2 linked regions of the Neorhizobium galegae bv. orientalis str. HAMBI 540 genome follow. The protein of the gene in region 2 interacts with the protein of the main gene of each other region in a pairwise test. Links are inferred from orthologs where the notes say so. Each region holds a gene or a part of one and is shown on either strand. Other genes may lie near its edges.

What was found. Proteins that work in one complex are often made in the same cells at the same time.
Region 1: the proteins of RG540_RS17890 (region 2) and grxD interact in binary tests that used the Escherichia coli proteins (3 or more experiments, as listed by UniProt). The link is inferred for Neorhizobium galegae bv. orientalis str. HAMBI 540 from one-to-one orthologs.

Annotation. Positions count from the first base shown.
Region 1 is NZ_HG938353.1:1,675,636-1,678,602, reverse strand. It holds grxD (Grx4 family monothiol glutaredoxin), read left to right. Parts: upstream 1-1,299; coding sequence 1,300-1,635; downstream 1,636-2,967. Other genes in the region: RG540_RS08535 (multidrug effflux MFS transporter), read left to right, coding at 1,725-2,967; RG540_RS08545 (BolA family protein), read left to right, coding at 907-1,143; RG540_RS08550 (hypothetical protein), read left to right, coding at 248-799. UniProt on the Escherichia coli protein: Monothiol glutaredoxin involved in the biogenesis of iron-sulfur clusters.
Region 2 is NZ_HG938353.1:3,671,976-3,675,236, forward strand. Bases 279-3,004 are described here. They hold RG540_RS17890 (BolA family protein), read left to right. Parts: upstream 279-1,363; coding sequence 1,364-1,645; downstream 1,646-3,004. Other genes in these bases: cobS (cobaltochelatase subunit CobS), read right to left, coding at 279-564; RG540_RS17885 (J domain-containing protein), read right to left, coding at 626-1,261; RG540_RS17895 (inner membrane-spanning protein YciB), read left to right, coding at 1,886-2,515. Outside these bases: more of cobS, read right to left, coding at 1-278. UniProt on the Escherichia coli protein: Transcriptional regulator that plays an important role in general stress response. Has many effects on cell morphology, cell growth and cell division. Acts by regulating the transcription of many genes, including dacA (PBP-5), dacC (PBP-6), ampC and mreB.

The sequences.
Region 1 (2,967 bases), 2.0 Mb from region 2 along the record:
TCTCGATCGCGGTTTGTTTGCACAGGTGAACAAATTTGAAGCGCGGGGGATTGATGGACTCGGGCTGTCCCGGTAAGCGTTGCGGCTTTCTGAATTAGGAAAGTAAGCGCAGCAAATGCTTATGCCGATTTTGACCTGGTTGAGGTCATCGGGCCCGACCTGGCACTACAAGCGCATCTGGCTCGATGCACTGATCATCACCCTTTGCCTGAACGTTCTGGCCTGGATGATTTTCTCGAAGATGGGAATGACCACCCACGACATCTTCGATGAAGACGGCCCCATCGAAGACATTCAGTCCGCTTCGCTTGCCATCACCGCCCTTTTTGCCGTCATGGCGGCCTTGGGGACGCGGATATTGGCCCGCTTCGTCGCAATCACGACGGCCTGCATTTCCATCGTGTTCTTCATGCGCGAGATGCCAATATGTCGTGGAAGTATGACAATTTATTGTGTGTCGAAGACCTGGCTGCCGATTATTATCGGCGCGGCCGCTCTCATCCTGCTGATTGCGACGATCGTGTTCGAATATCGCCATAGAGGAGGCATTCTCCGGGCCATTCATCCACGCCTTTCCTGGCCGCTGGCCCTGATTGCCGCCGTTCTCGGCATCAGCCAGCTGGCCGAACATTTCGATATCGTCGTGATGGAGGAAAGCTTCGAGTCCTACGGCTTCATGATCCTGACCCTGAGTTCCATCTGGCTTTTTCGCTTCTCCCGGACCCAGCATCTTCCGCCGCTTAGAGCCCGAGCCAAAGCCAGCCTCTACAAGGTGAAACACGTATTCCTGCACCATTGAGGCGGAGCCCTTCGATCCAGCTTTGACCGCAGAGCAGCTTTGAGGCAGTGTATCCTGACAAAAGGTTCTGCGGTTTTGAGTCCCGCGGAGAGAAAAGGGATGACATCATGGCTATGAGACCCGGTGAAATCGAAGACCTGATCAAGGCCGGCATTCCCGGTGCCAAGGTCACCATCCGGGATCTTGCCGGCGACGGCGACCACTATGCCGCGGAAGTGGTGGCGGAAGCCTTCCGGGGAAAGAGCCGGGTGCAGCAGCACCAGATGGTCTACGAGGCTCTAAAGGGCAATATGGGCGGCGTGCTGCATGCGCTGGCGTTGCAGACCTCCGCTCCGGCGGAGTGAGGGACGTTAGCCGGGCCGAGGTTCAAAACCGGGGCTACGCGAAACAATAAGCGCATTCCGCCGGACTATTCCGCTGGAATTCCCGATGCTGGATTGCTATTTAAGGCAGATCACGCAGCGCAGCGGCCCTTGAAACCGCATGTGAAAGGATAGGACATGAGCGGAATTACCGATTTTATCGCCAACGAAGTGAAGACCAACGACGTCGTTCTCTTCATGAAGGGCACCCCGCAGTTCCCGCAATGTGGTTTCTCCGGCCAGGTCGTGCAGATCCTCGACTATCTCGGCCTGGATTATAAGGGCGTCAACGTGCTCGCCGATGCGGAGATCCGCCAGGGCATCAAGGACTATTCCAACTGGCCGACCATTCCGCAACTTTACGTCAAGGGCGAGTTCGTCGGCGGTTGCGATATCGTCCGCGAGATGTTCCAATCCGGCGAATTGCAGACTCATCTGCAGGAACAGGGCATCGGAGTCCGCGGCGCCGCCTGAGATTTTCCGGGCTGCTGTCCGGGATATTTAAAAGACATTTTCAAGGCGCCGCTCCCAACGGCGCCTTTCACGTTGTTTAGGAAACTGCTGTGACAAATCCTTCACAAACTGCCCCGGCCCGCCTGCGCGGCATGGGTCGGGTCGAATTCATCGCGATGATGGCGATGCTGATGGCCATTAATTCGCTTGCCATCGACATCATGCTTCCCGGATTGCAGGAGATCGGCGCATCGCTTGGCGTCGTCAACGAAAACCACCGCCAGTATGTCGTTTCGGCCTATCTCTTCGGCCTCGGCGCCGCACAGATCATCTATGGATCGATCTCCGACCGTTTCGGTCGCAGAAATCCGATGCTCTTCGGCCTCGGCCTCTATTTCGTCTGCGCTGTCGGCGCCGTCATCGCGCCATCATTCGGGGCGCTGCTGGCCCTTCGCTTCATCCAGGGTGCCGGAGCGGCCGCAACACGAGTGATTTCCATTTCGATCGTGCGTGACGTATACGGTGGTCGCGCCATGGCGGAAGTCATGTCGCTGATCATGATGGTCTTCATGGTCGTGCCGGTCATCGCGCCGGCCACGGGCCAGGTGATCATGCTGTTCGGCAACTGGCACCTGATTTTCGTGTTCATGGCAGTCGCCTCGCTTTGCATCGGCTTCTGGATGTATTCGCGCCTGCCGGAAACGCTCGATCCGGCCGATGTGCGTCCCTTCACCATTTCGTCGATCCTGCACGCCTTCCAGATCGTTCTGACCAATCGCCTTGCCCTCTGCTACACGATTGCCAGCACATTCATTTTCGGCGCCATGTTCGGCTTCATCAACTCGGCCCAACAGATTTATGTCGGTATCTACGACGTCGGCGTCTGGTTTCCGCTGGTCTTCGCCTGCGTGGCGGTGTTCATGTCTGCCGCATCCTTTCTGAACGCCCGATTTGTCGGGCGTTTCGGCATGCGGCGCCTTTCGCACGGCTCGCTGCTTGGCTTCATCGGCATTACATTCGTCTGGATGCTCGTGCAGATTTTCGGGCCTCAACCCATGCCGCTCGTGATCTTCATCGCGTTTTTCGGGCTCTCGATGTTCCAGTTCGGCTGGATCGGCTCGAACTTCAATTCGCTCGCCATGGAGCCACTCGGCCATGTCGCCGGAACGGCGTCCGCCGTGCTCGGCTTCATGAGCACGGTCGGCGGGGCACTGATCGGCGTCGCGATCGGCCAGTCCTTCAACGGTACGGCACTGCCGCTGGTCGCAGGCTTCTTCACCGTCTCAATCATCGGGTTGATCTTCGTGCTGATCGGCGAGAAGGGAAAACTCTTCCAGCCGCAAAATCCGAAGA
Region 2 (3,261 bases):
TACCGTATTGGCGGTCGCGAAGATGCGGAATGCCGGGTGAGGACGGATGACACGGCTCTGGTCGAGCAGGGTCAGGCGACCGGAGGATTCCAGAACGCGCTGGATGACGAACATGACGTCCGGGCGGCCGGCATCGTATTCGTCGAAGACGAGCGCGACATTGTGCTGGTAGGCCCAGGGCAGGATGCCGTCCTTGAATTCGGTGACCTGCTTGCCATCCTTCAGCACGATCGCGTCCTTGCCGACGAGATCGATACGGCTGACATGGCTGTCGAGGTTGATACGCACGCACGGCCAGTTGAGGCGAGCTGCGACCTGCTCGATATGGGTGGACTTGCCGGTGCCGTGGAAGCCGGACACCATGACGCGTCGGTTATGTGCAAAGCCGGCGAGAATAGCGAGCGTCGTATCGCGGTCGAACAAGTAGTCCGGGTCGAGATCCGGTACGTAGGGGTCGCCGCTGCTATATGCCGGAACCCTGATATCGCTGTCGATGCCGAAGACTTCCCTGACCGAAACGGTGGTATCGGGAAGGTTGGAAATATCTAGATCAATCTTACTCATCGTCTCTCCAAGGCGCGAGCCGCCGCCCGGCCGTCATCCTTACTGCCATAATTTTTACGGCTTAGCAGAAACCCGCCTGCTTCAACAACTGATATGCTTGAATGACGGCACGAAAACGTTCTTCCGAACCGCGGTCGCCGCCATTCGCATCCGGATGATGTTTCTTGACCAGTTCCTTGTAGCGGGTCTTGATCTCCGCCGCGGACGCATTGGCCGCCAACTCCATCGTATCGAAGGCTTTGGCTTCCAATGTCTTCAGCTTGCGCCCCTGCGTCTGGAAACGGGGGCCGGCCGCCCGCGCACTGGACACGAAGCCGAACGGATCCCTGAAGCGCTGCTGGGCGCCGGTAGCGCCGGCAGCCCCTGAACGCGCCGTCGAGTGAAGCGGGGCATCCTTGGCGGCCTTGTTGACGCCGACGGTCCAGGTCGGACGATGGCCGGTGATCGCCTCTTTCTGGTAACGGGCGATCTCGCTGTCCGAGAGGCCGGAGAAATAGTTATAGCCCTTGTTGTATTCCCTGACGTGTTCGAAACAGAACAGAAAGAACTGGCCTTCCGCGTTGCGGCCAACGGGTGCGCGATGGACGCCGGGCTTGTCGCACCCGTCCCATTGGCAAGTGGGCGCTTCAGGCACAGCTTCCTGCTGCCTGTTCTTGCGCGTCCGGATGCGGTCGAAATATTTGGAATCTAGTTTCATAAGGCCCTCATTATGGGGCGACGAAGAGGGCGCGGCAAGAATTGACAAAGTCCTTTCTTACTGGTTTGTGAGATGCCCTTTTGCGTCGCAACGGAGACCGCGATGTCCGTCAAATCCCGAATCGAAATCACGCTTACCGACAATCTTGAGCCGGAACGGCTGATCGTCATCGATGAAAGCCATCAGCACGCCGGCCATCAGCCCGACATCACCGGAACCGGCGAAACCCATATGCGGGTTCGCATCGTTTCGAAAAAATTTTCCGGAATGAGCCGGCTCGACCGACATCGGACGGTGAATGCCCTACTGAAGCCGGAACTCGACGCCGGGCTCCACGCGCTCGCGGTGGAAGCCTCGGCACCCGGGGAACCGACCCGCTGGTAGCAGGACTTAGATAGGGATGACCTAGCGAGAGGCCAAGGTACGGGCTCACTCCTTGTGGGGTATCGCTTTGGCCGACCCGCACTGCTTCCCGGTAGTTGACGGAGCAGCGGTCGCTTGACGCCCGGAAGCTGACATTGCTCCTTCTGAAACAAAAGGATATTTGACATCAGCATTAGGGAATGCGGCACTGCGCTAACAGGCGACATTTTCTGCAACAGTCGCAACAAGGGCTAGCTTCCAATGAAAGCCTTCCTGCAAACGGCCAGATTATTGCTCAGCGATTTGGCCTCAAGCCTGCTCTTTCTCGTCCTGTTCTCCCTGACCCATAATGCCGTTCTTTCGGCTTGCCTCGGAATGTTGCTTGGACTTATTCAGATCGCGGTGCAGTTTGCCCGGCGAAAGCCGATCGACGTCATGGAATGGGTCAGTCTTTTCCTCGTGATCGCGTCGGGCACCGCAACGGTGTTGACGGACGACCCGCGCTTTGTCCTGTTCAAGCCAAGCGCGATTTACGCGATCATTGGCATTGTGATGCTGAGGCCCGGCTGGATGAACCGCTACTTGCCTCCGATTGCAAGGGCTGTCGCGTCCGACATCGCGACTTATGTTGGTTTTGCGTGGGCAGGTCTCATGTTTATCTCCGCCATGTTGAATGCCTATCTAGCAATGAGCAAGGACGTGGCAACCTGGGCGCTGACCATGACGATCTTCGGAATTGCCAGCAAAGCGGTTCTATCCATAGCCGGATTTGCTGCAATACGCCTCACGGCGCGGCGGCGGATTCGCGCCATGCCGGTCGTTGAGCGCGAAGACCTGCTGATTTCGACAGGTTGGCAAGCCAAATCATCAACGTTGCCGAAGTCTGCCTAGGGCGGAAAGCCGGCAATTTCAGCGCTTGAAAGCCTTTCGCAAAACGAAAGACTATTCCGCCGGCAGCGCCGCATCTCCCACCGGGCGGATGCGCAGCCGCGTGATGCGGTTCTTCTCGCGCTTCATCACCGTGAAGCGCTTGCCATAGAACGTAAACGCCTGCCGCTCCTCCGGGATCAGCTTCGATTCGTGGATAACGAGGCCCGCGATCGTCGTCGCCTCCTCATCCGGCAGGCTCCAGTCCAGCGCGCGGTTCAGATCGCGGATCGGCACTGAACCATCGACGACGATCGAACCGTCGGCTTCCTGGCGAACGCCCTGGATCTCGATATCGTGCTCGTCGGCGATATCGCCGACGATCTCCTCAAGAATGTCTTCGAGCGTGACGATGCCCTGCACCTCGCCATATTCGTCGACGACGACCGCGAAATGCCCCTTGCGCCGCAGGAAGGCGCTGAGCTGGTCCTTGAGGCTGGTGCTGTCCGGCACGAACCAGGGTTTTTGGGCGATCTTGACGATGTCGAGATTTTCCGGCTCGACATTCGGCTCGGCGAGTGCCCGCAGCAGGTCCTTGGCGTGGACGACGCCGATGATGTTCTCGGTCGAATTGCGCCAGAGCGGCATGCGCGTATAGGGGCTTTCGAGGACGGTGCGTACCGCCACTTCCGGCGGATCGTCGGCGTTGACCGCCCGCATGACGGTGCGGTGCCGCATCACGTCGGAGACTTCGAGCTCCTCGAGCTCGA